DNA from 3 places in the Bradyrhizobium sediminis genome. Region 3 is predicted to be linked to each of the others. Evidence: predicted binding sites of a transcription regulator. Region 3 holds the regulator's gene; each other region holds the start of a gene.

Region 1 (9,816 bases), 380 kb from region 3:
ATCAAGCTAGCTTCGAATTCGTGGCGGCGCCATGGCCGCCAAATGAACGGCAGATAAAAGCGAAAATTTATTTTGAGACCGTCGCATCTTTCTTCCCTCATGGTGAGGAGGCGCTCTTGCGCCGTCTCGAACCATGAGAGTCCGGATGCCGCCATCCTTCGAGACGCCGCTTCGCGGCTCCTCAGGATGGGGACCGAATCAACTCCCCGCCTTCAGCGCCTTGTCGATCTCGGCCCTGAGCACGCTGTCGAAATTCGCCGGGGTCACCGGGCCGACCATCTTGTAGACGATGGTGCCGTCGCGTCCGACCACGAAGGTTTCCGGCACGCCATAGACGCCCCATTCGATCGAGGCGCGGCCGTTGCCGTCGACGCCGACGATGCCGAACGGATTGCCGTAGCGGCCGAGGAAGCGCCGGGCGTTGTCGGGCGAATCCTTGTAGTTGATGCCGACGAGTTGCAGCCGTTTGTCCTTGCCGAGTTCGGTCAGGAGCGGCGCCTCGTCGTGGCACGGCACGCACCACGAGGCCCAGACGTTGACGACGCTGACCTTGCCCTTGAAGGCGGCGGGATCGAGCCCGGGCACCTGGACGCCGTTGTGGACCAGACCCTGCAGCGGCGGCAGCGCGGTTTGCGGCGCCGGGCGACCGATCAAAGCGGAGGGGATTTTGGAGGGATCGCCGCCGTACAGCCGCAGCAGGAACAGGCCGGCCAGCGCCATGAAGGCGACGAGCGGCAGCGCCACCAGCCAGCGCCGGCTTCGCGGCGATCCGTCCAGGGACCGGGGCTCGCTCATCAGATCTCCGTCGCGCCGCGCCCGGAGCGGCGGGTGATGCCGCTGGCTTCGAGCTCGCGCAGCCGCGCCTTCTGGCGGCGGTAATCGATCGCGATCCAGGCGATCAGCATCAGCACCACGGCTGTCGCCAGCAGGTAGGATGTCACGACGAAGGAGGCATAGGGACCGAGCGACATCGGGTTCACGCTGAACGCTGGCTGGCTTGCATCATCTGCAAGCTGCGCACCCGGCGGCGCAGGATTTCGTTGCGCATCGCCGCCAGGTGCAGCGTGACGAACAACAGCGAAAACGCCACCGCCATCACCAGCAGCGGGATCAGGAAGGCGCGGTCGAGCGCGGTTCCCCCCATCCGCATCACCGACGCCGGTTGATGCAGCGTGTTCCACCAGTCGACCGAGAATTTGATGATCGGCAGGTTGAGGGCGCCGACCAGCGTCAGGATCGCGGCGGCGCGCGCTGCGCGTGACGGATCTTCCACCGCGCGCCACAGCGCGATCAGGCCGAGATACATCAGGAACAGGATCAGCACCGAGGTCAGCCGCGCATCCCATTCCCAATAGGTGCCCCACATCGGCCGTCCCCACAGCGAACCCGTGACCAGCGCCAGGAAGGTAAAGGCGGCGCCGATCGGTGCTGCGGCCTTGGCGGCGACGTCAGCCAGCGGATGCCGCCACACCAGCGTGCCCAGTGCGGCCAGGCTCATCACGCCCCAGACGAACATCGACAGCCAGGCATTCGGCACGTGCACGAACATGATCTTCACGGTCGAGCCCTGCTGGTAGTCGTCGGGCGCCATCGCCGATTGATAGAGGCCGACCAGCAGCAGGACGGCGGTCAGCGCCGCAAGCCACGGCAAGACGCGCGCGGTCAGCGTCAGGAATTTCGTCGGGTTGGCGAGGTCGATCAGCGTCATGACATCCCTGATAGTCGCGGCGGTCGCGGCAGGCAACGTGACTTCCTTTGTGTCATTTCGCCTCTGCGAGAGTTGATCGGTGTCAATTGGGGCTTAGTCGAGGCCGTGCCGGAGGCTCGCGGCGGCGGCAAAGGGTCCGATCACGAGGCTGACCAGCGAGAGCGCGCACAGGATCGAAAACGGGGTCCCGAACGACAATGGCCCGGTAATCGCGGCTTGCGAGGCGGAGACGCCGAAGATCAGCACCGGGATCGACAGCGGCAGCACCAGCACCGCCAGCAGCAGTCCGCCGCGATGCAAGGTCACGGCGAGCGCCGCGCCAATCATGCCGGTGAAGGTCAATGCCGGGGTTCCCGCCAAAAGCGTCAGCGCCACGGCCGAGGTCGCCGTCGCATCGAGATTCAGCAGCAGGCCGAGCACCGGGGTGGCGACGATCAGCGGCAATCCCGCGGCCAGCCAGTGCGCCAGCGCCTTTGCGGCGCAGGTCAGTTCGAGCGGCGTACGGCTCATCACGATCAGATCGAGCGAGCCGTCTTCATGGTCGGCCATGAACAGCCGGTCGAGGGTGAGCAGGCTGGCGAGCAGCGCGCCGAGCCAGAGAATCGCAGGCCCGAGTCGTGTCAGCAGCGCAAGGTCGGGCCCGACCGCGAACGGCATCAGCACCACCACGGTGAGGAAGAACAGCACGCCGATCAGCGCCCCGCCGCCGACCCGCAGCGCGATCCTGATGTCTCTCCGAATCAGGGCGGCCAGCGCGGTCATGACGCGGCTCCGATCCGCAGTTCGCGGGCGGCAATTCCCAGCGGCGCATGGGTGGCGGCGATGATCAAGCCGCCGCGGGCAAGATGGTCCGCCATCAGGGCGGCGAACATGGCCTGCCCGGCGGTATCGAGCGCGTTGGTCGGCTCATCCAGCAGCCAGATCGGCCGCCTCGCGGTGAGCAGACGGGCGATCGAGAGCCGCCGCCGCTGTCCGGCCGAGAGGAATGCCGCCGGCAGGTGGGCGGCATGATCCAGCCCGACCGCGGCCAGGCTTTCAGCGATGGGGAAGGCCTCGCCGCCGAGGAAATCGCGCCAGAAGGCGAGGTTTTCCATCACGCTGAGGGCAGGCTTCAGGGCGTCGCGGTGGCCGAGATAATGGGCCTGTTCGGGCAGGGTCAGTTCGCCTTCACCGCCCTCCAGTCCGATTGACCCGCCCGCAGCAGCCAACAGGCCCGCAATCAGCCGCAACAGCGAGGTTTTGCCGGAGCCGTTGGGGCCGGTCACGGCCAGCGCCTCGCCCGAGGATGCCTCGAAATCGAGACCCGAGAACACCTCCCGGCCGCCCCGCACACACCTGATGCCCCGTCCCGAGAGCCGCATTTTGCCCTTTCACAGCCCTTTGGAAACTATCGGTACCGCATCGGAATTTGTGGGTACCGCGATGCTGCAGCACGATTGCCGGTGTGGCGGTGCCTCTAGAAAGATTCTATAAGCCGGAACTTGATGCAGCACACAATCCGCCGCTGCAAGCCATCAGGCCCAGCCTCTCCGACGGTGCTTAAATACCCTTGCCGGGTATAACTGACAATTGGGATTGCCTCACATGACCTCGCTCGACAGCTTCAAATGCCAAAAGACCCTCAAGGTCGGCGCCAAGACCTACGTCTATTACAGCCTGCCCGCCGCCGAGAAAAACGGTCTGAAGGGAATCTCCAAGCTGCCCTATTCGATGAAGGTGCTGCTGGAGAACCTGCTGCGCAATGAAGACGACCGCACGGTCAAGAAGGCCGACATTCAGGCGGTCGCGAAGTGGCTGAAGAAGCGCGCGCTCGAGCATGAAATCGCATTCCGCCCCGCGCGCGTGCTGATGCAGGACTTCACCGGCGTGCCGGCGGTGGTCGATCTCGCCGCGATGCGCAACGCCATGCAGGCGCTCGGCGGCGACGCCGAGAAGATCAATCCGCTGGTGCCGGTCGATCTCGTCATCGACCACAGCGTGATCGTGAACTTCTTCGGCGACAACAAGGCGTTCGGCAAGAACGTGACCGAGGAATACAAGCAGAACCAGGAGCGCTACGAGTTCCTGAAATGGGGCCAGAAGGCGTTTTCGAATTTCTCCGTGGTGCCGCCCGGCACCGGCATCTGCCATCAGGTCAATCTCGAATACCTCGCCCAGACGGTGTGGACCAGGAAGGAGAAGATGACCGTCGGCAAGAAGAAAGGCACCTTCGAGGTCGCCTATCCGGATTCACTGGTCGGCACCGATTCGCACACCACCATGGTCAACGGCCTCGCCGTGCTCGGCTGGGGCGTCGGCGGCATCGAGGCGGAAGCCTGCATGCTCGGCCAGCCGCTGTCGATGCTGCTGCCGGAAGTGGTCGGCTTCAAGCTCAAGGGGCAGCTCAAGGAAGGCGTCACCGCCACCGACCTGGTGCTGACGGTCACGCAGATGCTGCGCAAGCAGGGCGTGGTCGGCAAGTTCGTCGAATTCTTCGGCCCCGGCCTCGATCATCTCTCGGTCGCGGACAAGGCCACCATCGGCAACATGGCGCCGGAATATGGCGCGACCTGCGGCTTCTTCCCGGTCGACGCCGCGACCATCGATTATCTCAAGACCTCGGGCCGCAAGTCCGACCGCGTCGCGCTGGTTTCGGCTTACGCCAAGGCGCAGGGCCTGTTCCGCACTGCCAAATCGGCCGACCCGGTATTCACCACGACCCTGACGCTCGATCTTGCCGACGTGGTGCCCTCGATGGCCGGACCGAAGCGTCCCGAAGGCCGCGTCGCGCTGCCTGCGGTGGCGGAAGGGTTCGCCGCTGCCATGACCAGCGAATACAAGAAGGCCGCGGATTCTGCGACGCGCTATCCGGTCGAGAACCGCAATTTCGACCTCGGCCATGGCGATGTGGTGATCGCCGCGATCACCTCCTGCACCAACACCTCCAATCCGAGCGTGCTGATCGGCGCCGGCCTGTTGGCGCGCAACGCCGCCGCCAAGGGCCTGAAGGCGAAGCCCTGGGTCAAGACCTCGCTGGCCCCCGGCAGCCAGGTGGTTGCGGAATATCTCTCCAATTCCGGGCTGCAGGCCGATCTCGACAAGGTCGGGTTCAACCTGGTCGGCTTCGGCTGCACCACCTGCATCGGCAATTCCGGTCCGCTGCCGGAAGAGATCTCGAAGTCGATCAACGACAACGGCATCGTCGCCGCTGCAGTGCTGTCGGGTAACCGCAACTTCGAAGGCCGCGTCAGCCCGGACGTGCAGGCCAACTATCTGGCCTCGCCGCCGCTGGTCGTCGCCTACGCTCTGGCCGGAACGGTGGCCAAGGATCTTGCGGTGGAGCCGATCGGCACCGGCAAGGACGGCAAGCCGGTCTATCTGAAGGACATCTGGCCGAGCACCAAGGAAATCAACGCCTACATGAAGAAGTTCGTCACCGCGACGATCTTCAAGAAGCGCTACGCCGACGTGTTCAAGGGCGACGCCAACTGGCGCAAGATCAAGACCACCGAGAGCGAGACCTATCGCTGGAACATGAGCTCGACCTATGTGCAGAACCCGCCTTATTTCGAGGGCATGAAGAAGGAGCCGGAGCCAATCGTCGACGTCGTCGATGCGCGGATTCTCGCAATGTTCGGCGACAAGATCACCACCGACCACATCTCGCCGGCCGGCTCGATCAAGCTGACCTCGCCTGCCGGAAAATTCCTCAGCGAGCATCAGGTGCGCCCGGCCGACTTCAACCAGTACGGCACGCGGCGCGGCAACCACGAGGTCATGATGCGCGGCACCTTTGCCAACATCCGCATCAAGAACTTCATGCTGAAGGGCGCCGACGGCAATATTCCCGAGGGCGGCCTGACCAGGCACTGGCCCGACGGCGAGCAGATGTCGATCTATGACGCCGCGATGAAGTACCAGGCCGAGCAGGTGCCGCTGGTAGTTTTCGCCGGCGCCGAATACGGCAACGGCTCGTCGCGCGACTGGGCCGCGAAGGGAACGCGGCTGCTCGGCGTCCGCGCCGTGATCTGCCAGAGCTTCGAGCGCATCCACCGCTCCAACCTCGTCGGCATGGGCGTGCTGCCGCTGACCTTCGAGGAGGGCGCGTCGTGGTCGTCGCTCGGATTGAAGGGCGACGAGAAGGTAACGATCCGCGGGCTGCAGGGCGATCTGAAGCCGCGGCAGAAGCTGACGGCGGAGATCGTGTCCGGCGACGGCGCGCTGCAGCGGGTGTCGCTGCTGTGCCGCATCGATACCCTCGACGAACTCGATTATTACCGCAACGGCGGCATCCTGCATTACGTCCTGCGCAAGCTGGCCGCGTAATCGTGATCGATGGCTCACCTCGAAGTGAGTAGCGAGTGAAGGGAAGGCGGCCTATGAAAGGCCGCCTTCGCGCGTTTAGGCCTTAATTCTTAACGCCGATGCAGGTATTCCTCGGTTTCCCAGTATGACAGTGATGATGGCCTATAATTGTATTTCGCGGTGGTCGAGTGCGCTCGGCGTCTGCGCGATCATCGCGATCATCCGCCCCGCCCATGCCGAGCCGCGCGCGGTGGTGGAGCTGTTCACCTCGCAGGGATGTTCGTCATGTCCGCCGGCCGACAGGATCATCGGCGAATTGGCCAAGGATCCGTCCATCATCGCGCTGAGCATGCCGATCGACTACTGGGATTATCTCGGCTGGAAGGACACCCTGGCGGATTCGCGCTTCAGCGCGCGCCAGAAGGCCTATTCGAAGATGCGTGGCGACCGCGACGTCTACACGCCGCAGGTCATCGTCAACGGATCGGTGCATGTGATCGGCAGCGATCGCGGCAAGATCGAAGGCGCGATCGGCGACACCAGGAAGGCCGAGCGCGTGATGTCGGTGCCGGTATCGATGACGCTGGCCGGCAAGCAGATTACCGTTTCGGTCGCGGACTCGAACAAGGGCCCCGCGGCCGCGCACGGCGAAGTCTGGATCTGCTCGGTCTCAAGAGCGGTGCCGATTGCCATCGGGCGTGGCGAGAATCGCGGCCAGAAGGTCACCTACTACAATGTGGTGCGCAACCTGCTGAAAGTGGGCGACTGGAACGGCTCGGCCGGCAGCTGGACCGTGCCGCTGGAAAACATTTCGCGCGAAGGCGTCGATGCCGCGGTGGTCTATCTCCAGGACGGCAGCCGCGACAAGCCCGGGCTGATGCTCGGTGCGGCCTACACGCCGCTGCACTGAACTCCCCCTACCCGTCATTCCCGAGGTTCGATCGTTTTCACCCGCGCCCCGGAATGACGCCGCTCTTGAAGAGACGACACCCCCGAAAAGAAAAAGGACCAACTTTCGTTGGTCCAGTATGGGGATAAACTATCCTGCGAACAGGCCCGATCCCGACGGCCCCGGGGGGCTGGGGGCTGAGGAATCCGGAACCGAAAGGACCGGGCCGACGCAGTGATTCTTTCTCGCAATCCAGCGGGGCGGTCACTGGGCGGAAGTAGGGCGGCATTATGATTCCGCTAACGATCCCGTGACGGTCGATTCCGGCCGGAAAAGGTTCCGTTGCGCGCGAATCCCGGCAGCGCCGCCATCGCCTCTTGCAGCCGCCCGCAGTTGGCGCGATCATGTCGGCCGGATGACAGGAGGCGCTCCCATGAGTTCAATATCGGAGGAAGCCGACCCAAGCGAAATTCGCGCAGCGGCGCGCGGTGCCGCTGCGAGCCCGTTGCCGGGCCTGGTGACGTTCAATCGTGTGGAACTCAACCGTATCCTGAACCTGTACGGGCGCATGGTCGCCGACGGCGAATGGCGCGACTACGCCATCGACTTTCTCAAAGACCGCGCGGTGTTCTCGGTGTTCCGCCGCGCTTCGGAAGTGCCGATCTATCGCATCGAAAAGGATCCGCGACTGGCGCGCAAGCAGGGGATCTACAGCGTGATCTCGGCGAGCGGGCTGATCCTGCGTCGCGGCCACGAACTCGACCGCGTACTGCTGGTGATCGACCGCAAGCTGGCGGTGGTTTAGGCGGCTCCGGCCCTCATCCTGAGGAGCGGCCTCTTGGCCGCGTCTCGAAGGATGAGAGATGCGGGCTCTCATGGTTCGAGACGCGCGAAGACGCGCTCCTCACCATGAGGAATTTCCTTCCATCCGGGCTACGGACCTCCAATGCTTCGCGTCAGCCGGCCGGCAGCGTCGTGCCGCCGGCGCCGAGCGCGCGCTGCATCATCACGGTGTCGAGCCAGCGGCCGAATTTGAAGCCGACGTCGGGATGGGTCCCGATCATCTGGAATCCGCACTTGGTGTGCACGCCGATCGATCCGGCATTGGCGGAATCGCCGATCACCGCGATCATCTGCCGGTAGCCGCGGGCCTCGCATTCGGCGATCAGCCGCTGCAGCAATTTCAGGCCGACCCCGCGCCGATGGATCGCGGGCTGCAGATAGACCGAATTCTCCACCGTGAAGCGGTAGGCTGGACGCGGCCGGTAGGCGCCGGCATAGGCGTATCCGACCACCCGGCCCTCGAGGGCGGCGACGAAATAGGGAAAGCCGCCCTCCATCAGCACGTTGAAGCGCCGCGTCATCTCGTCGAGATCCGGCGGGATCAGCTCAAAGGTCGCGGTGCCGTAGCGGACCGCGTGCTCGTAAATTTCGGTGATGGCGGGGAGGTCGGCCGCGGCGGCGGGCCGGATTTCAAGAGTCTGCATGGCCAGAGATTATTTTTGCCTGCAGCAAAAGAAAAGCCCCGGCCGCAGGGCCGGGGTCGAATTCGTTCGCTCAGGCCGGCGATCAGTCGCGCTGGCCGAGCAGCTGCAGCAGCAGCGTGAACAGGTTGATGAAGTTCAGGTAGAGCGACAGCGCCCCGGTAATGGCCGCACGCTCCGCCACTTCGCCGCCCGCCGAGGCATAGCCGTAGATGTACTCGTTCTTCAGCCGCTGGGTATCCCAGGCGGTGAGGCCCGCGAACACCAGCACGCCGACCACCGACACCACGAACTGCAGCATCGAGCTGGCGAGGAACAGGTTGACCAGGCTCGCGATGATGATGCCGAACAGGCCCATGATCAGGAACGAGCCCATGCCGGTCATGTCACGCTTGGTGGTGTAGCCGTAGAGGCTCAGCGCGCCGAAGGTGGCCGCGGTGATGAAGAACACCCGCACGATCGAGGTGTGGGTATACACCAAAAAGATCGACGACAGCGAAATGCCCATCAGCGCCGAGAATACCCAGAACAGCATCTGGGCGGTCGCGGGCCGCAGCCGTTCGATGCCGGCCGAGATCACGAACACCATGGCGAGCGGCGCCAGGATGAACAGCCATTTCAGCGGACTGACATACATCGCGTAGCCGAACGGCGTCAGGAAGGCGTTGCCGAACTTGGCCGCGGCGCCTGCCTGGTCGGTTGTCACCGCCGCCATGTAGACGCCGAGCGCGGCCAGGCCGGTAATGGCCAGCCCGATCGACATGTAGTTGTAGATGCGCAGCATGTAGGAGCGCAGACCGGCGTCGACGGTCGCAGCGTCAATGCGCCCGGCGGCCCGGCCGAAAGGAGAAGCGTAGTTGCGGTCTAGGTCCGACATGGTCGAATTCCCGTTGGTTGGCCCGGCGGAACGCAAAGGGTTTGCGGCGCCGGTTGGAAACTATCCCAGATAGCGCGGCTCGCTGACATTAATTTCGTGTCATCAAGCCTGCGTCTGGCTCAGGCTGGTATGTGGGAAGCTAACACATTCATCGCAAGCTTCGATGCGCGGCTGAATGTCGCTCCGCGGTATAAATTCGGCCAAATCACCCGTTAACCCTGCGGCCAGTCGCCGCTGCAAATTGTCATAAATTCCGCAGCACGGTGGCCGGCTTCTGGTTCAGGGCCAGCAAGGTGCCGGCGAGCCCCAGTCCCACCGTCACCACCAGCGCCGCCGCCACCACGCCCGCGGCGCTGCCGGCCTGCCAGATGAAGCTCAGCGTCATCAACCGGGTCACGATCAGCCAGGCCGCGACGGAACCGGCGATCACCCCGAAAACGGCGGTCGCCAGCCCGATCAGCAGATATTCCAGCGCGTAGGCGCCGAGCAGCCGCACCCTCGTGGCGCCCAGGGTCTTGAGAATGACGGCGTCGTAGACCCGGTGGCGATGGCCGGCGGCGAGCGCGCCGCCCAG
Region 2 (9,816 bases), 2.0 Mb from region 3:
GAGCGCAAAGGACACGTCACGGCAGGCGGCCAGCCGGCCATAGTCCTTGCCGAGGCCATCGGCCATCAGCAACGGCCGGTCGTTGTCCTGCCCGGCGGTGTAGGTCTCAGCCATGCGCCGTCTCCTTGTGCGGCGTCGCGCTTTCGCTGCCACGATGCCCCTGGGCCTGGCGGGTTTCGCAGTAATCGGTGTCCGAACAGACGAACATCCGGCCGCCCTTGTCGTTGGTGACGATTTCATCGAGATAGGAATCATCGGCCCCGCACAGCGCGCAGGGCGCGTCGAAGCGGTAGCGCGTGAACGGGTGATCCTCGAAGTCGAGCGAGGTGACCTGCGTGTGGGGCGGAATCGCATAGATGCGCTTCTCGCGGCCGGCGCCGAACAGCTGCAGCGCCGGGCAATTGTCCATCTTCGGATTGTCGAATTTTGGCGTCGGCGACGGATCCATCACATAGCGGGCATTGACCTTCACCGGGTAGGCGTAGGAGGTGGCGATGTGCCCGAAGCGGGCGATGTCTTCGTAAAGCTTGACGTGCATCAGGCCGTATTCGCCGAGCGCGTGCATGCGCCGGGTCTCGGTCTCGCGCGGCTCCAGGAAGCGCAGCGGTTCCGGGATCGGCACCTGATAGACCAGCACCTGGCCGCCATGCAGCGGCGCTTCGGGAATCCGGTGCCGGGTCTGGATCACCGAGGCTTCCGCCGTGGACGTCGTGGTCGCGACGCCGGCGGTCCGGGCGAAAAACTTGCGGATCGAAATCGCGTTGGTGGTGTCGTCGGAGCCCTGGTCGATTACCTTCAGTACATCCTGGGGCCCGAGGATCGCCGCCGTCACCTGCACGCCGCCGGTGCCCCAACCATAGGGCATCGGCATTTCCCGGCTGGCGAACGGCACCTGATAACCGGGGATCGCGATCGCCTTCAGGATGGCGCGGCGGATCATCCGCTTCGTTTGTTCATCGAGATAGGCGAAGTTGTAGGCGGGCGCGTTCATTCCGCGGCCTCCTGCATCGGCGGCAACGCTTCCGTCTCGCCGAACTCCTCCCGCAGTTTGCGCAGCAGACCGAGTTCGGACTGGAAGTCGACATAATGCGGCAGCTTGAGATGCTCGACGAAGCCGGTGGCCTGCACATTGTCGGAATGCGACATCACGAATTCCTCGTCCTGGGCCGGCGCGATAATTTCCTCGCCGAGTTCGCGGGCCCGCAGGCTCCTGTCCACCAGCGCCATCGACATGGTCTTGCGCTCGCTCTGGCCGAACGCCAGCCCGTAACCGCGCGTGAAACAAGGCGCCTCAGTGGCCGAGCCCTTGAACTGGTTGACCATCTGGCACTCGGTCAGCGTGACCGCGCCGAGCGGTACGGCAAAGCCGGCATCTTCGGCCATGAACTCCACTTCGACCTCACCGAGGCGAATTTCGCCGGCAAACGGATGGTTCCGGCCATAGCCGCGCTGCGACGAGTAGCCGAGCGCCAGCAGAAAGCCCTCGTCGGCGCGCGCCAGATTCTGCAGCCGCAGGTCGCGATCGGCAGGGAAACTCAGGGGCTCGCGGGTGAGATCGCCGACCGCCGAACCGGCATCGGCCTGCGGCGAAGGTTCGATCAGGCCGTCGCGGCCGAGAATGTCGGTGACGCGCGGCATCACCTCCGGCGACGCCTCCCCGGTCGCAGGCGCCTCCGGCATCGACACTCCCGCCAGTTCCGGATCGAGCAGGCGATGGGTGTAATCGAAGGTGGGCCCCAGAATCTGGCCTCCCGGAATATCCTTGAAGGTCGAGGAAATCCGGCGGCGCACCTGCATCTGCCCGGTATCGACCGGTTCGCTCGCGCCGAAGCGCGGCAAGGTGGCGCGGAAGGCGCGGACCAGGAAGATCGCCTCGATCATGTCGCCGCGCGCCTGCTTCAGCGCCAACGCCGCAAGCTCGCGATCATAGAGCGAGCCTTCCGTCATGATCCGATCGACGCCGAGGCTGAGTTGTCCGGATATCTGATCGAGCGAGAGTTCGGGAACATCGCGATCGCCGCGGCGCTCATGCGCCAGCAGACGATGGGCGTTCTCGATGGCGCGTTCGCCTCCCTTGACGGCGACATACATACTTCAATCTCCCTTCGCGGCGACCCGCGTGGTTCGTGGTATCGCGACAATGGCATCGTCGGCCACCAGGACGACATCGATGCCGCGCGGAAACAACGCGGCGTTGATGGTCAGCCGATCAAACAGGTCCACCGGCTGCAGCGCGGCCCGCAGGATGGCGGTGCCGTCGATGCCGGGGCCGCGCAGTTCGAAGGCGGGCCCCTGCGCCAGACTTTGCACCTGCAGGATCAACGTCGTCGAACGATCGGGATATTCGTTGCTGCCAAAGCCAAAGCGGTCGAGAGCCGGGAGGGTTCGCGCGTCTCCGATGAGCGCAAAACTGCAGACCGACGAATTCGCGATCACCGGCGCACCGGTGTGGAACCTGAGCCATTTGCTGACGTCCGATGTCTCCGACATCCGCGGATCGAGCCAGAGCGGCGTATCGTGATCGAACAGCGTCAGCGCAATCGCGGCGGTTCCGCGCATCATCGCGGCCGGCGCGCCGGCCACGGCCGCGATACGCTGGACACTGCCCGGGCGCGCCATCGCATCCATCACCGACCGGAAGGTCGCCTGCGCGGATAGAACCTTGTCGGCGAAGCCCGCGGGCAGTTCGGCAACCGTCGTCATCGTTCAGCCCTCACCGCGCACCAGCGTGTAGAAATCGACCCGCGTCGCAGCGGTCTCCTGCGCCCTGCGGTTCCGGTCGGAACTCATCGCCGCGCGCAGCGGCGCGACCACGTTTTCTTCCACCGTGCCCGCAAATTCATCCGACTGCACCAAAGCGTCGCACAGCGCTATCATCTGCGCCTTCCGCCTGTCGCGACCGAGCACATAACCAAACCCCACCTCGCCGGTCGAAAGCCGCACCGCGGCGCGCGAGACCGTGGCCTCGCCGAGATTGAACGGCGCGCCGTCGCCGCCGATCCGGCCGCGCAGCATCACGAGGCCATTCTCCGGCTCGCGCAGGCTTTGGTAGGCCGGTGCCGCGATCACGTCGAGACAACGGGCAATCTCCGTCGCATCGGAATTCGCCAGCACCGTCATGGCCGCCTTGCGTAGCGCCTGTTTGCCGTTTTCGCCCGCTGCAGTCATGTCAGCCTTGCCGGAATCAAGTTGTCTATGTTAATAGACAACCTGATAACCAAGCGCCATGACTGTTTCGTGACGGCGGGATGATTTTTCCGATGCCTTTCCCCAACCTTCCCACGCCATGACCATGCAGGATGCAGCCTCCGGGGTGGCGTTGTGGCGGCAGGTCGCCGACGGCATCGAGCGCGGCATCGCCGATGGCAGCTTTGCCTCCGGCGAACGGCTGCCGGGCGAGATCGCAATCGCCGAGACCTACCGCGTCAACCGCCACACCGTGCGCCGGGCGCTGGCGGCCCTGGCCGAGCGCGGCCTGGTGCGCGCCGAGCGCGGCAGCGGCACCTACGTCGAAGCGCCACGCATGGCCTATCCGCTGCGCTCGCGCACCCGGTTCTCCGAGATCGTCGGCGCCGGTGGCCGCGAGCCGCGCGGCCAGTTGATCGGCGCATCCGAAGAGCCTGCGACGCGAGAACTGGCTCGCCAGTTGGGCGTGAAGACCGGCGCGCCGCTGATCCGGATCGAGGCGCTGCGGCTCGCCGACCGTGCGCCGATCTGCGTCGGCACCACCTGGCTTGCAGCGGAGCGCTTCCCCGACGCCGGGCGGATCTATGAGCGCGTGCGCTCGACGACGAAGCTGCTGGCGCATTATGGTGTCCGCGACTATCGCCGCGCCTCGACCCGCGTGGCAGCCGCCATTGTCGACGCCACCGACGCTATCCGGCTCGATCTTGCGCTCGGACGCCCCGTCCTGGTGGTCGACAGCGTTGACGTCGATTCCGACGCCAAGCCGCTCCTGACGACGCACGCACGCTTTGCCGCCGAGCGGATCGAGTTCGTGGTCGAGAACGGCTAGCCTGGCTTTGAGACCTTACGCGATGGCCCGCTGCCCGATGATCGCGAAGCGGAGTTTGCCGGAAATCCAGTCAATCGCCGTTACCGCGATGAGGATCAGCAGAATCAGAAACGATACCTTTTGCCATTCCAGCACCCGGATCTGTTCGGCAAGCTGAAGCCCGATTCCACCGGCTCCGACGATTCCGATAATCGTCGCCGACCGCGTATTCGATTCAAAATAGTAGAGCACCTGACTCAACAAGATCGGAAAGACCTGCGGCAACAATCCAAACCGGACGCCATGGAGATGGTTGCCGCCCGCCGATCGGACCCCTTCAGAGGGGTTCTTGTCGGCAGCTTCGATGGCCTCCGAAAACAGCTTTCCAAAACTCCCAAAGTCGCTGCAGATGACCGCCAGGATACCTGCAAATGGACCCAATCCCACGACACCGACCCAGATGAGAGCCCAGATCAGGGTATCGACACCTCGGATGGTATCGAGGCTGCGGCGCGTCAAGACGTGGACGATCCGGTTCGCAACTACATTGCGCGCCGCCAGCAGGGAAACCGGCAACGCCAACAGTGCTCCGCCCAGCGTGCCCAGAAATGCAATCGACACCGTCTCCCCGAGCGCCCGCAAATATTTCAACGCTTCCGCCAATGACCCGGGATCAGGTGGCAACATAAGCCGAAGGAATCCACCCAGCCTGAACATTCCGTCCGAAAGCCGGTGAAACGGAATGTCGAGCTGGGAAATCCCGAACAGAAAAAGCGCGACGGCCGCGCCGAGGCCTATTGTGATTTTTCCCCTGAGCCACCAGTCCGGGCGGAAAACGTCCGGATAGCGTTCAACGATGGCGGTCTGGCTTTCAAGACTGAACGAATTCACGTGCAGGAGCCCTCCAGCCCAAGGAGGCGGTGGCGCACGCGCTCCGTGAGGAAATCGATCAGCATGACGGTGACGACAATGAGCAGAAGGATAGCGCTGACATCCGTGTAGTAGAATTTGCGGACGGCCTCGATCAAATCCTGTCCGATCCCACCGGCGCCGACGAATCCCATCACTGCCGCGCCGCGCACGTTGATCTCGAATCTCAGCAGGGCGTAGCTTACGAAATTTGAAAGAACCTGAGGCACCGCGCCAAACCGGACAATCTGAATCCAGCTTCCTCCACTCGCCGCCACGCCCTCGATCGGCTTGTTATCGATATTTTCGACAACTTCTGCGAACTGCTTGCCAAGCGCGCCTGTGGTGTGGATCGCAATGGCAAGCACGCCCGGTAGAGGCCCCAGACCGAATGCCAACACAAAGATCAGGGCAAAGACAATCTCCGGCACGGTCCGGCAAACTTCGAGGGCGCGCCGCGTGACAAAAACGATCGCGCGCGACTTGACGAGATTGGCCGATGCGAGGAAGCAGAGAACGAATCCGAGTAGTCCTCCTGCCAAGGTTCCCATATAGGCAATCAGCAACGTATCTCCGAGAAGCCGCGTCCAGCGAGGCAGCCCCCAAAGCCATTCCGAAAGATCCACCCACGCCGACGAGAACGAGAACTTTGGAGCCGTACCGGCAAAATAGGCCGGGAAGCGCCAGAAATTCTCGGAGAACTTCCACAGGTCGACATCGCCCATCCAGCCGGCGGCAAGCGCCGCGGCGATCAGGACCGCAGAGCCCAGCCATATGCGCCGTCGCTTGGCGGCAACCGCAGCCGCGTAGCGATCGGCAAGCTCTTGTAGCCTGGCTTCCGGGAATTCGGGGACCGCTGCTCGCATAGGATTTCCTGGAGAGATAATGGGCAGATCCCGCGATCTGCCCATATCATCTGCCCCCGCAGTTCCGGTCAGGACTTATGTTTGCGTATGCTGTCGACAAACTTGATCAGATCGACCACAGGCTCATAGGCCTTGTGATCCACCTCGACGAAGGGCAGCTGCTTCCCTTCGTAGATCTTGTCGAAAGCAGCCTTGTCCTTCACCGCAACTTCGAGCACGGCCTTTTTGATCGCCGCCTTGAGGTCGGCAGGCAGGCTGCCGAGATATGCCATCGGCGAATTCACAATCTGTTCGGACTTCAGGATGATCTTGAAATCGGCGGCCTTCGCCATGCCCTTGCGTTCCATTCGCAGCAGGTTCGATTCCTTTTCGTCGTTCCACCAGTTGAACGCCGCGTCGCAGGTCCCCTGGGCAAGTCCGATCACCGCGTTTTCATGGCTCCCCGAATAGACGACCTTGGAAAAGAACTTTTCCGGGTCGATGCCCATCTTGTCCATGGCGAAACGCGGCACGTTGTTGCCAGACGTCGAATTCGGATCGACCAGGCAGAGATTCTTGCCTTTGAGGTCCTTGATGTCCTTGTAGTTCGAATCGCTTTTGACATAGAGAACCGAGTAGTAGCCCTTGGTCCCGTCGCCATTTACTTCGATCGCGAACGGCTCGACCTTCGCACCGATAATGTAGGCTCGGGCGTAGGACGCCGGACCGTACATCGCAATGTGGATATTGCCGGCCCGCTGCCCTTCGATGACGGCGGCATAGTCGTTGGCGATCCGCAGCGTGACTTTGGTGCCGAGCTCGCGGGACAGATACTCCGCCAAAGGCGTCCACCGGTTGGTCGTGCCCGAGGCATTCTCATCTGGAACTTTTGCGAAGACCAGTTCAGGATATTTGGCCTTCCAGTCCTGCGCCGATGCGGCGGAAGCCGAGAATGCCAGTCCCGCCGCAGCGGCGAGAATCATACGACGGTTGATCATGACGTCTCCTGTTTTGCAGTGATGAAGCTTGCGGATTTCATTCCCGCACACCTTTTGATTTACAGACGCAGCACTCAGGCCGCAGCAACCGTGCCGAGAGCAGGAAGCGCCGAACCGGCCGGCACAAGCTCCGGCGCCACGCCCATCACCTCATCCGCCTCGAGATCGTAAAGCTCGCGCGCGATGCGGTCGGTCAGCGCCGCAGGCGCGCCGTCGAATACGATCCGCCCCGACGCCATTCCGATCAGGCGGTCGCAGTAGCTGCGCGCCAGATCGAGCGAATGCAGATTGCATACCACCGTGATACCGAAGTGCTTGTTGATGCGCAGCAGCGCATCCATCACGATCCGGGTGTTGCGGGGATCGAGCGAGGCGATCGGCTCGTCGGCAAGTATCATCGCGGGCTGCTGAACCAGTGCGCGCGCAATCGCCACGCGCTGCTGCTGGCCGCCCGAAAGCTGATCGGCGCGCTGCGCCGCAATCGAAGCCATATCGAATTGCTCGAGCGCCGACATCGCGATTGCCTTGTCGTGATCGGGCCACAGCTGCGCCAGCGAACGCCATGCCGGCACCGTTGCGAGCCTGCCCATCAGCACGTTGGTCAGCACGTCGAGACGGCCGACCAGATTGAACTGTTGAAAAATCATCGCCGACCGGGCGCGCCACTGCCGCAGATCCCTGCCGCGCAGCGCGGTGACATCGACGCCTTCGAACAGGATGCGTCCTTCGGACGGCTCGGCGAGGCGATTGATCATCCGCAGCAGCGTCGACTTGCCGGCGCCGGAACGGCCGATCACACCGACGAAGCCGCCGGGCGCAATCGAGAACGACGCATTGTCGACCGCCGCCTTCGTACCGAAACGGCAGGTCAGGCCTTCCACCACCAGCATGCAATGCTCCATTGCCCCAACTGGCACCACCGCTAGCGTCTGGATTCAACAGTTGTGTGACAGTCGCGATGCTGGGAGGTCGCCATCCACAGCCAGGCCGACCGTCATTCATTCGTCATGACACCGTCATCAAGCCCACCGATGACATGCGGACTTCTCCAGCAATCCGCTTCGCCTTCGGGAATCCGCATGACCGGCAAAATGCTCTCGGTTGAACCAACGATTGATCCCACGGCGAAACTGCATGACACGAAGCTCGGCGCCTACTGCGAGGTTGGCGCCCGGACGATCCTGCATGAAGTGTCGATGGACGACTATTCCTACGTCGTGAACGACGCCCAGATCACCTACACGACGATCGGAAAATTCTGCTCGATCGCGGCAATGACGCGAGTCAACCCGGGCAATCACCCCATGCAGCGGGCTTCGCAGGCCCACTTTACCTATCGCGCCAGCGCCTATTTCCCGGGGGAAAGCGACGATGCGGACTTCTTCGAATGGCGGCGCGGGCATCATGTCCATATCGGCCATGACGTCTGGATCGGACACGGCGCCGTCGTGCTGCCGGGCCGCAGCGTCGGCACCGGTGCCGTGGTCGCCGCCGGCGCTATCGTGACCAAGGACGTGCCGGCCTACACTATCGTTGCCGGAAATCCGGCGCGGATCATCAAGCGGCGGTTTCCGGAAGATGTCACCAACCGGCTGGCGGAGCTCGCCTGGTGGGACTGGGACCATGAAACCCTGCGCCGCGCCCTGCCCGACTTCCGCAAACTGGCCGTCGAGGATTTTCTTGGGAGGTATGAGGCTGCGGCGACCTCCGGGCGTTCGCACCCGAGGCAGCGAAGCGCCGCGTCATGACCAGCATATCGATCGAAGGCGGCCAGGCGCTGCTCGGTGGAGAGTTTGTCGAGACCACGTTGCGAATCTCCGGGCGCGACATCGCCGCTCTGGATTCGGCACCGCAACGAGGCACCTCCGGCATCGATGCCAGCGGCCTTAAGGTGCTGCCGGGCATTATCGACCTGCACGGCGATGCGTTCGAGCGCCAGATGATGCCGCGGCCCGGCGTCGACTTTCCCGTTGACGTGGCGCTGGCCGACAGCGACCGGCAGGCGATCGCCAACGGCATCACGACGGTTTTTCATGCCACGACCTGGTCCTGGGAGCCGGGCCTGCGCAGCGCCGACAACGCTCGGCAGCTGCTCGAAGCCATTGAGGCGCTGAGGCCGCAACTCGCGGCGGACACCCGCTTCCACCTGCGCCACGAGACCTATAATCTCGATGCCGAAGCCGAGATCGCCGAATGGCTATCCGGCGGCAGGATCGATCTGTTTGCGTTCAACGACCACATGAATTCCACGGTCGCCAACCTTGCCAAACCGCAGAAGCGAAGCCGCATGGTCGAACGCAGCGGCCTCTCCAGCGAGGCGTTCGATGCCCTGGTTGGGCGCGTCGTTTCCCGCGGTCACGACGTCCCGGCATCGATCGCGCGGCTGGCGCAAGCAGCGCGAGAAGCCGGCGTCCGAATGCTGTCGCATGACGACGAGAGCCCGGCAATGCGCAGGGCATTTAGGGCCCAGGGCGTCAACATCGCCGAATTTCCGGTCAACGAGGAAACCGCGCGCGAGGCGGCTGAAGCCGGCGACTTCATCGTGTTCGGCGCGCCCAATGTCGTGCGTGGCGGCAGCCATACCGGCTGGACCAAAGCCGCCGACATGGTCGCCAAGGGCTTATGCTCGGTGCTCGCCTCCGACTACTACTATCCGGCGCAGCTATTGGCCGCGTTCCGCCTCGCCGCCGACGGCGTATTGCCGCTTGCCGACGCCTGGCACCTGATATCGGCGGGTCCGGCCAGAGCCGCGGGCCTCGCCGATCGCGGGGTACTGGAAGAAGGCCGGCGCGCCGACATCATCCTCGTCGACGATGAGGTGCCGCTGCGGCCGCGCATCGTCGGCGTCCTCGCTGCGGGCCGGGTGGTTCAGCTCACCGAGGCCGACCGCTTGACCCGATTCACGACCTTTCCGCGCAAGGCGGTTGCAGCCGCGTGAGCCGGCTCTATTCTGCTGATATGGCCGACTTTCCGCGCTACGCGATCTACTATGCCCCGGCGCCCGGCAGCGGCCTCGAACGCTTCGGCACACGACTGCTCGGCTATGATGCCTACGGCGGCGAAGACCTGC
Region 3 (9,816 bases):
ACGCGGCGGGACGCAAGCAGGAAGTCCGCGGCGAAGGCGTGGTCGGCGAGCAGCCGGTGCTGGCGCCCGGCGAGCGCTTCGAATACACCTCCGGCGTGCCGCTGCCGACCGCCTCGGGCTTCATGAGCGGCCATTACCAGATGGTCAGCGAGAACGGCGAGAAATTCGAGATCGACGTGCCGGCGTTTTCGCTCGACAGCCCCGACAGCAAGCGGGTGTTGAACTAGGGGCGGAGGCACGGCGCTCGCCACACCCGTGCGTTAATCCGCGCCAGATGCCGGCTCGCGCCGACGAGGCGATCGAGCAGGAACACGCCGCCGCCATAGCGGCGGCGCGCCCAGCTCACTTGCTGCAGATGCGGTACTTCTGGTCGCATCTTTGATAGCATTTCGTGGAGTTGTAGCATTTGGCGGCGGTATTGGTGCAGGACACCCACGACACATCGCAGCGCGATACCTTGGCGGAAGCCGGCGCGGCCATCGATGCGATCAGAACGGCGGCCACGGCGGCTGAGGCAGCCGGTCTCGATGCGGCGGCGATGATGTCAGAAATGCGCATTTCTCTTCTCCTTTGTTGACGAGCAAACGCTCTCCGCTCGCTCGATGAATGCGGCGGACTATGGGGATGCGTGATGCGGGCCGCGTCCACTGAACGGCGGACGCGGCTCGTCGGCTTTGCCGTCAACATCGCACCCGGTTCACGGATCCCCTTCCCTGTTCCGACAACTCGGTCAGTCGGCCGAAATCAGAGCGACCAACCAGACAGGAGACCGACATGCTGAAGAATCACCGGACGACATTCCGTCTCGCGGCCCCGCTGGCCGCGGCTTTCATCATGGTCGCGGGTGCCGCGTTCGCGCGCGACAACACCGGACCCCGCCCAGTCAGCACCGGCAGCAGCGACGCGTTTGGCGTCAAACCCGGCGCCAGCAAGGGCGTTGGCGCCGATGGCGGTACGGGCATGGGTGGCTCGGCAGGGGGGCGCACTCCCCCGGCGCCTCGGCGCCACCGGGATTTTCCGCACTAGGAAAAGGCCGCTGGACCAGGCGAAAGCCTTGCAACAGCCCCAATGCAGCCGCGTCCACACCTGCGCGGAAGCGGCTGCGTCGTTCAGGACTCCCGATCGAAATCAGTTGACCAGAAAGGAACTGTATCCCGCGACGAGCTTGACGAGGTCGGCCTGCCGGCTGGTGCCGGTCTTGTCAAACAAACGGCCGACATGGGTCTTGACCGTGGAGTCGGCGACGCCCAGCACCGTGGCAATCCGGGGAATGCCGCCGACCTCGACGACGGCGAGCAGTACCCGCAACTCGGCCGGCGTCAGATTGAAGGCGTCGGCAATGACATCCGGCGAAGACGGGCATACCAGCGCCGCCTTGCGAACGAACACCGCGGCCGTTGCGTCGCAGGCAATGCCGGCGCGGCGCCGCACACCCGACGTCAGCGGCAGAAGATGAGCGACATAGCGATCGCCGCCGCCTGCCGCGAGGGGCAGGGCCGTGGTCCTTACACCGGCCCCGGCGTCACCATCAGTCGCGACAGCCAGCGCCTGCTGCAGCAGCGCATCGGCCCTCCTGTCGCAGAACACCAACTGACCGTGCATCGCGCGCAGGAGATCTCCGGCGGCCAGCATGCCGTTTCCGGCCAAATTGGCGTGAACCAGCCGTCCGTCGGCCGCGATCAGGAACAGGCCGGCGCTCAGTCCGTCGAGCGCATCGGCCAATGCCGCCGCCCTGGTCTTCTCGAGATCGATCGCTTTTCCAATCAGCACCGCGCGGCGTATATGCGGCACCACCAGCGCCAGCCGCCGGCGCATGACATCGTCGACCGCGCCGTTCCTTTCGCTGCGAAGGATCGTCAGGAACGAGCAATTGGAGCCCGACTTTTCCAGCAGGCAGTTCGCGGCATCCACCCAGCCCTGCGGCTGCATCCATTCCCGGAAGAACCGTCCGCGGCGAAACTCGTCGTCCGGCACCAGTTCGGGAATGCTGACGACCTGTTCGACCTCGAACGATGGCAGGGTCGCGACCGGGTCGAGCCTCGAATGCGTATCGGCGTAGACCCGCACCTGTTGCAGGTCGACTCCGAAATGATGGTACGGCGTGCTGTCCTTGCTTACGATGTTCTTGGAGAGAAGCCCGCCGCCGTCTCCGCCGACGAAACTTCCAATCCGGGCAAGCGTATCGGACCACAGCGCCGGCATCAGCGCAGCATCATAGATCGTCGCAATGAGCCGTCTCAGCGTTTCGTCATCGTGCGTTCGATCGATCGGGCGCGCGGAACGGGGGAGGGATGGCGCAAGCCGGGCTTGCGGCGGATTGATTTGGCGCACGATTGCTCCAGCACGAAAATGGGCGAAGACGGAAATGTCGGGGTCACGGCGGCGCCGCTTGCCATGTCGCGCACAGCCCGCTCGCCGCCATGGCGGGAATCTCCGCGATGACGAAGCGCGAAACCTAAGCCGGAACGCAGAAAGCCTCTAGTTCAGCTTCTGTACTGTCGGGGCGCGATGGCCTGTGGCCGCCCGCGGCCACACCAAACTGCAGGCGAGGAACGCGGCCGCGCCCGCCCCTACTCCTCCACGCCCGCCTCGTGCGGGGTGAACTGGTAGACCGACGAGCAGAACTCGCAGGTCACCAACACCTTGTCGTCCTTGACCATCGCGGCGCGGTCGTCAGGTGCGAAGCTCTTCAGCATCGCCGACACCGCGTCGCGCGAACAGGAGCATTGCGCGCGCAAGGACAGCGGCGCGAACACGCGAACGCCGCGCTCGTGGAACAGACGATAGAGCAGCCGCTCGCCGGACAGATCCGGATCGATCAGCTCGATATCCTCCACCGTCGAGATCAGCGACTGGCCTTCGATCCAGGCGTCGTCTTCCGCCACCGTGTGGGTGACCGCGCCTTCCGGCGCGTCGCCCGGATGCAGATCGGCCTGCCGCGCCCGCTCCGGCGCCTTGGGCAGGAACTGCAGCAGCACGCCGCCGGCGCGCCAGCGGTGCTTCGGTCCATCGCCGCCGCCGCGCCATTCCTCGCCGACGGCGAGACGTACCCGCGTCGGTATCTGTTCGGAACGCAGGAAGTATTCGTGCGCGGCGTCTTCGAGGCTGCCGCCATCCAGCGCCACCAGCCCCTGATAGCGGCTCATGTCCGGGCCCTGATCGATGGTCATGGCGAGATGGCCCTTGCCGAGCAGCGCGCCGGAATCCTGGCCCTCCTTCAGCCGCTTGGCGTCGTAGCGCGCATAGGCGCGCAGGCGATCCGGGGCCTGGAAGTCCACGATCAGGAACGACACCGGGCCGTCAGTCTGGGTCTGCAGGATGAAGCGGCCGTCGAATTTCAGCGACGAGCCGAGCAGCGTCGCCAGCACGATCGCCTCGCCGAGCAGCTTGCCGACCGGGGCCGGATAATCGTGCTTGGTGAGGACGTCGTCGAGCGCGGGGCCGAGCCGGGTCAAACGGCCGCGCAGATCGAGGGAAGCGACCTCGAACGGCAGCACCGCATCGTCGACCGGCACAGACGACGGCGCGCGGATCGGGGTTTCCTGGGAGATTTTCATGTCGGGGGATTGTGACGTCATGGCGCTTTATCTGGGGTCGGCGAGGGCAAAACGAAAGGGGGCAATCTGTCGTCCCCGCGAAAGCGGGGAACCATAACCACCGCCGTTAATCGTTGCTCGAAACGTCTACCACATCGCGAAAACGAGAGATCACGCGGTATGGATCCCGGCGTTCGCCGGGACGACGATGCTTAATTTTCGCTCACGCCACCGCATCGAAGCACCAGGCCAAAATACCCTTTTGCGCGTGCAGGCGGTTTTCGGCCTCGTCGAACACCACCGACTGCGGGCCGTCGATCACCTCGTCGGTGACCTCGTCGCCGCGATGCGCGGGCAGGCAATGCATGAACACCGCATCCTTTTTGGCCAGCGACATCAACTTGGCGTTGACCTGGTAGGGCTTCAGCACATTGTGGCGGTGCTCGCCGTCCTTGTCGCCCATCGACACCCAGGTGTCGGTGACGACGCAGTCGGCGCCGCGCACGGCGGCTTCCGGGTCGCTGCCGAGCACGATCGGCGCCTGCGTCGCCTTGATCCAGTCCTTCATCGCCTTGTTCGGCGCGAGCTGCGGCGGGGTGGCGACGTTGAGCTTGAACTTGAAGCGCTCCGCCGCATGCGCCCAGGAGGCCAGCACGTTGTTGTCGTCACCGGTCCAGGCCACGGTGCGGCCCTCGATCGGGCCGCGATGCTCCTCGAAGGTCATCAGATCCGCCATCACCTGGCAGGGATGCGAGCGCCGCGTCAGCCCGTTGATCACGGGCACGGTGGCGTGGGCGGCGAGTTCCAGCAGCGCATCGTGGTTGAGGATGCGGATCATGATGGCGTCGACGTAGCGCGACAGCACGCGCGCGGTGTCGGCGATCGTCTCGCCGCGGCCGAGCTGCATCTCCGCGCCGGTCAGCATGATCGATTCACCGCCGAGCTGGCGCATGCCGACGTCGAACGATACCCGCGTGCGGGTCGAGGGCCGTTCGAAGATCATCGCCAGCGTCTTGCCTTCGAGCGGCTTCTTGGATTTCTCATGCGCCTTCAGCTTCGCCTTCATGGCGACGCTGGCGGCCAGCATGTTGCGCAGCTCCTTGGGCGGCAATTCGTTGATATCGAGGAAATGACGAAGGGCCTTGCTCATCACCCCGCCGCCTTCTTCAACTGGTCGCCCGACAGCGCGATGCAGGCGCGTTCGAGGCGGCTCACGGATTCCTCGATCTCGGCTTCGCTCACGATCAGCGGCGCCAGGAACCGCACCACATTGTCGCCGGCGCCGACCGTGAGCAGTTTCTGGTCGCGCAGCGCCGTGACCAGATCGCCCGAGGGCACTACCGCCTTGACGCCGACCAGGAGGCCTTCGCCGCGAACTTCCGCGAGCACCTCGGGATAACGATCGACCACCGAAGCCAGCTTCTGCTTGAGCAGCAGCGACATCTTCTGCACGTGCTCGAAGAAGCCGGGCTTCAGCATCACATCGAGCACCGCGTTGGCGGCGGCGACCGCCAGCGGATTGCCGCCGAAGGTCGAGCCGTGCGAACCCGGCGTCATGCCGGAGGCGGCCTCCGCGGACGCGAGACAGGCGCCGATCGGAAAACCGCCGCCGAGCGCTTTGGCCAGCGGCATCACGTCGGGCACCACGCCGAGGCGCTTATAGGCAAAGAGATCGCCGGTACGGCCCATGCCGGTCTGCACCTCGTCGAAGATCAGCAGCAGGCCGTTGTCGTCGCAAAGCTGGCGTAGCGCCTTGAAGAATGAATTCGGCGCGGTGCGCACGCCGCCCTCGCCCTGCACCGGCTCGATCAGGATGCCCGCGGTCTGCGGACCGATCGCCTTCTTCACCGCTTCGAGATCGCCATGCGGCACCTGGTCGAAGCCATCCAGCGGCGGTCCGAAGCCTTCGAGATATTTCGCCGAGCCGGTCGCCGCCAGCGTCCCCAGCGTGCGGCCGTGGAACGCGCCTTCGAAGGTGACGAGGCGATAGCGTTCGGGGTGTCCCTTGGCGGCGTGATAACGGCGCGCGATCTTGATCGCGCATTCCATCGCTTCGGCGCCGGAATTGCAGAAGAACACGAAATCGGCAAAGCTCTCTTCGCACAGCCGCGCGGCAAGCTTGTCGCCGTCCGGGCTCTTGAACAGGTTCGACATGTGCCAGAGTTTTGTGGCCTGCTCCTGCAATGCGGCGACCAGATGCGGATGGCAATGGCCGAGCGCATTGACCGCGACGCCGCTGGTGAAATCGAGATAACGCTCGCCGTTGGTCGCGATCAGCCACGCGCCCTCGCCACGCTCGAAACCGAGGTCGACCCTGGCGAATACGGGGAGCAGATGCGACGTCGCGCTCTTGGTCATGGCGATCACTGACGGTTAGGCCGGCCACGATGCGCGCATTGGCGCCATTTGCATCGCAACAAGTCCCGGAAAACAAAACGTGCCGCCTTTTCGGGCGGCACGTGAGAAGCATTCTAGGCGCGCGGCGATAACTGTCAATCGGTCACGCGAAGGCCAAAATGGCCCGTAAGATTGCGGTGCGGCGATATCCGGGCGACGGAACATGTGGACGCAACCGCGCTGACTCTTGCGCGGGAGTCACGCCATATTGTAGCTTCTCCGCTGTCGGGTACGACATCTCGTTGCGGCGGTTCTGATCCTCTAGTCGTTGGTGTTCAGCGTACACGTTCGGGTGCGGTTTTCGCGCCCGGCGAGGGCTAAGGGATTCTGCCGGCAGGGATTTTTGAGATTTGGCATCGCAGCGCCGCCCTCGTACTGGCCGGCGCGACGCGAAGGGAAGAGTGCGATGACGGTATTGACCTGGTCCGACGATCGCGTTGAGCAGTTGAAAAAGCTCTGGGAGGCCGGACTTTCGGCCAGCCAGATCGCCGCGGAACTTGGAAATGTGACGCGGAATGCGGTAATCGGCAAAGTCCACCGGCTCGGCCTGTCCGGCCGCGCCAAGAGCCCCTCCACCTCGGCCGCGCCCCGCCAACGCAAGGCGCGCCCGGCCCAGCACATGATGCGGGTGTCGCGTCCGGTGTCGCGCGGCAATACCGCCTTGGCCCATGCCTTCGAAGTCGAGATGGAGCCGGATCCGATCGCCTACGACAACGTGGTGCCGATGAGCCAGCGGCTGTCGCTGCTGGAATTGAACGAAGCCACCTGCCACTGGCCGGTCGGCGATCCCTCGAGCCCGGAATTCTTCTTCTGCGGCGGCAAGGCGCTGACCAGCCTGCCCTATTGCGCGCACCACTCGCGCATCGCCTACCAGCCGGCCAGCGACCGCCGCCGGCAACCGGCGAAGCCGACGCGGTAAGCTCGGCTGTATCCAACACTTGTCGTCCCGGCGAACGCCGGGACCCATAACCACGGATGTTCGTGGTTATGCCGAGCTGGTGCTCCAGCTTTTCAAACAATCAACATCGGTGGTTTTGGGTCCTCGCTTTCGCGAGGACGACGGCTGGGAATTACTCCGCCTTGGCGAACCTGTCGTCCAGCGCATAACCCGCGCCGCGGACGGTGCGGATCGGGTCCTGCTCGCGGCCGGGGTTGAGCAGTTTGCGCAGGCGGCCGATGTGCACGTCGACGGTGCGCTCGTCGATATAGATGTCGCGGCCCCAGACGCTGTCGAGCAGCTGCTCGCGGCTGAACACTCTCCCGGGATGCTCGAGGAAAAATTCCAGCAGGCGATACTCGGTCGGGCCGAGATCGATCGGGCGGCCGGAGCGCGCGACGCGGCGCTTTTCGCGGTCGAGTTCGAGGTCGCCATAGGTCAGCACGGTGGCCAGCCGCTCGGGACTGGCGCGGCGCAACAGGCCCTTCACCCGCGCCAGCAATTCCGGCACCGAAAAGGGTTTTACGATGTAATCGTCGGCACCGGTGGCGAGCCCGCGCACGCGCTCGCTCTCCTCGCCGCGCGCGGTCAGCATGATGATCGGCAGCTGCCGCGTCTCCGGCCGCGCCCGCAGGCGGCGGCACAGTTCGATGCCGGACAGGCCGGGCAGCATCCAGTCGAGCACGACCAGATCGGGCACGCGCTCCTTCAGCCTCGTGTCGGCGTCGTCGCCGCGCCCGACGGTTTCGACGTCGTAGCCTTCGGCATCGAGGTTGTAGCGCAACAGCGTGGTGAGCGCTTCCTCGTCTTCCACCACCATAATGCGCGCGCTCATATTCCTGGCCTTCTCTGTTGTGATATTCGCTTCACGCGACGCTCTTTCAGTCCGGCACGGTCGCGGCAAAGGTCGTCATGTCGCCTTTCGGGCGCTTGTCGACCATCTGCTGGCCTTCGATCATGTAGAACACGGTTTCCGCGATATTGGTGGCGTGATCGCCGATCCGCTCGATGTTCTTGGCACAGAACATCAGATGGATGCAGAACGAAATATTGCGCGGATCTTCCATCATGTAGGTCAGGAGCTCGCGGAACAGCGAGGTGCAGATGGCGTCGACCTCCTCGTCGCCCTTCCACACGCTCATCGCCGCCGGCAGGTCGTGCGCCGCATAGGCGTCGAGCACGGATTTGATTTGGCCCTGCACGAGGTCGGTCATGTGCTCGAGGCCGCGGATCAGTTTCAGGGGCTGGAAATCGCTCTCCAGCGCCGAGACCCGCTTGCCGATGTTCTTGGCGAGGTCGCCGATCCGCTCCAGATCGATGGCGACCCGCATGGCGCCGACGATCTCGCGCAGGTCCACCGCCATCGGCTGACGCCGGGCGATGGTCAGCACCGCGCGTTCCTCGATGACGTGCTGCAGGTGGTCGATTTCGGCGTCGGCGGCGACGACGCGCTTGCCGAGCGCGACATCCCGGCGGATCAGCGCGTCGACGGAGTCGACGATCATGCGCTCGGTGAGACCGCCCATCTCCGAGACCAGCCGGGTCAATTCCTGCAGATCGCTGTCGAACGCCTTGGCGGTGTGTTCAGAAGCCATTTTTCTCTCCTCAGCCGAACCGGCCGGTGATGTAGTCCTGGGTGCGCCGGTCGCTTGGCGAAGTGAAGATCTTGTTGGTGTCGTCGAATTCGACCAGTTCGCCCAGATACATGAAGGCGGTCTTGTCGGAGACGCGCGCGGCCTGCTGCATATTATGGGTGACGATGGCGATGGTGTAGTCCTCCGCCAGTTCCGTGATCAGTTCCTCGATCTTGGCGGTCGAAATCGGATCGAGCGCCGAGCACGGCTCGTCGAACAGGATCACCTCGGGCCGCACCGCCACGGTGCGGGCGATGCAGAGCCGCTGCTGCTGGCCGCCGGACAGGCTGAGACCGGAGGCGTTGAGCTTGTCCTTGACCTCGTTCCACAGCGCGCCGCCGCGCAGCGCCTTTTCGACCCGGCCGTCCATTTCCGATTTGGAGATCTTCTCATAGAGCCGGATGCCGAACGCGATGTTCTCGTAGATCGTCATCGGAAACGGCGTCGGCTTCTGGAACACCATGCCGACGCGCGCCCGCAGCAGGTTGAGATCGAGCCTGGGATCGAGGATGTTGGTCTGGTCCAGCATCACCTGGCCGGTGGCGCGTTGCCCCGGATACAAATCGTACATCCGGTTGAAGATCCGCAGCAGGGTCGACTTGCCGCAGCCGGACGGCCCGATGAAGGCGGTGACGCGGTGGGTGCCGAGCGCGATGTTGATGTCCTTCAGCGCGTGGTGCTCGCCATAGTAGAAATTCAGACCGCGCGCGGTAATCTTGGCCGGCGCCTCGGGCAACACCACCGACGGGACGGGTCCGCCCGCAGTACTCATCGATACGGAAAGATCGTTCATTTCGCGGTCCTCTCGGCGCCGAGAATGCGTGCGCCAATATTCAGGGCAAGTACGGTCAGGGTGATCAGCAGGGCCCCGCTCCAGGCGAGCTGCTTCCAGTAGACGTAGGGGCTCTGCACGAAGTTGTTGATGGTGACCGGCAGGTTGGCCATGGTCTTGGTCAGATCCAGACTGAAGAACTGGTTGGAGAGCGCGGTGAACAGCAAGGGCGCGGTTTCGCCGGCGACGCGGGCGGTGGCCAGCAATACGCCGGTGATCAGGCCGGCGCGCGCGGCGCGGTAGGCGATACGCTTGATGACCAGCGAACGCGGCAGGCCCAGCGCGCTTGCCGCCTCGCGCAGCGGATTGGGCACCAGGAGCAGCATGTCCTCGGTGGTGCGCACCACCACGGGAATGACGATCACGGCGAGCGCCAGGCAGCCGGCGAAGGCCGAGAACCCGCCCATCGGCACCACGATGGCGCCGTAGATGAACAGGCCGATGATGATCGAGGGCGCGCTCAAGAGGATATCGTTGATG

What was found. Region 3 encodes PhoB, which activates phosphate uptake and scavenging genes when phosphate is short. Its sites were predicted from a motif close to TGTCATNNANCTGTCAT; they were not measured.
Region 1: the regulator PhoB is predicted to act here: its motif matches at 7,286-7,302, upstream of KMZ68_RS01835 (DUF2794 domain-containing protein).
Region 2: the regulator PhoB is predicted to act here: its motif matches at 3,227-3,243, upstream of phnF (phosphonate metabolism transcriptional regulator PhnF).

Annotation. Positions count from the first base shown of each region.
Region 1 is NZ_CP076135.1:352,940-362,755, forward strand. Features, by position in the region: gene KMZ68_RS01800 (DsbE family thiol:disulfide interchange protein) at 199-795, opposite strand; gene ccmD (heme exporter protein CcmD) at 795-971, opposite strand; gene KMZ68_RS01810 (heme ABC transporter permease) at 977-1,708, opposite strand; gene ccmB (heme exporter protein CcmB) at 1,802-2,470, opposite strand; gene ccmA (heme ABC exporter ATP-binding protein CcmA) at 2,467-3,069, opposite strand; gene acnA (aconitate hydratase AcnA) at 3,293-6,013, shown strand; gene KMZ68_RS01830 (DUF1223 domain-containing protein) at 6,138-6,902, shown strand; gene KMZ68_RS01835 (DUF2794 domain-containing protein) at 7,315-7,686, shown strand; gene KMZ68_RS01840 (GNAT family N-acetyltransferase) at 7,838-8,368, opposite strand; gene KMZ68_RS01845 (Bax inhibitor-1/YccA family protein) at 8,451-9,242, opposite strand; gene KMZ68_RS01850 (ABC transporter permease) at 9,487-9,816, opposite strand, start outside.
Region 2 is NZ_CP076135.1:2,744,627-2,754,442, reverse strand. Features, by position in the region: gene phnK (phosphonate C-P lyase system protein PhnK) at 1-114, opposite strand, end outside; gene KMZ68_RS13110 (alpha-D-ribose 1-methylphosphonate 5-phosphate C-P-lyase PhnJ) at 107-991, opposite strand; gene KMZ68_RS13105 (carbon-phosphorus lyase complex subunit PhnI) at 988-2,091, opposite strand; gene phnH (phosphonate C-P lyase system protein PhnH) at 2,095-2,703, opposite strand; gene phnG (phosphonate C-P lyase system protein PhnG) at 2,707-3,168, opposite strand; gene phnF (phosphonate metabolism transcriptional regulator PhnF) at 3,287-4,015, shown strand; gene phnE (phosphonate ABC transporter, permease protein PhnE) at 4,031-4,885, opposite strand; gene phnE (phosphonate ABC transporter, permease protein PhnE) at 4,882-5,769, opposite strand; gene phnD (phosphonate ABC transporter substrate-binding protein) at 5,838-6,746, opposite strand; gene phnC (phosphonate ABC transporter ATP-binding protein) at 6,821-7,636, opposite strand; gene KMZ68_RS13065 (transferase hexapeptide repeat family protein) at 7,826-8,494, shown strand; gene KMZ68_RS13060 (alpha-D-ribose 1-methylphosphonate 5-triphosphate diphosphatase) at 8,491-9,684, shown strand; gene KMZ68_RS13055 (DUF1045 domain-containing protein) at 9,705-9,816, shown strand, end outside.
Region 3 is NZ_CP076135.1:734,244-744,059, reverse strand. Features, by position in the region: gene apaG (Co2+/Mg2+ efflux protein ApaG) at 1-227, shown strand, start outside; gene KMZ68_RS03565 (hypothetical protein) at 343-558, opposite strand; gene KMZ68_RS03560 (hypothetical protein) at 775-1,026, shown strand; gene KMZ68_RS03555 (helix-turn-helix transcriptional regulator) at 1,129-2,331, opposite strand; gene KMZ68_RS03550 (Hsp33 family molecular chaperone) at 2,571-3,578, opposite strand; gene argF (ornithine carbamoyltransferase) at 3,760-4,686, opposite strand; gene KMZ68_RS03540 (aspartate aminotransferase family protein) at 4,686-5,894, opposite strand; gene KMZ68_RS03535 (GcrA family cell cycle regulator) at 6,340-6,852, shown strand; gene phoB (phosphate regulon transcriptional regulator PhoB) at 7,004-7,705, opposite strand; gene phoU (phosphate signaling complex protein PhoU) at 7,752-8,465, opposite strand; gene pstB (phosphate ABC transporter ATP-binding protein PstB) at 8,476-9,297, opposite strand; gene pstA (phosphate ABC transporter permease PstA) at 9,294-9,816, opposite strand, start outside.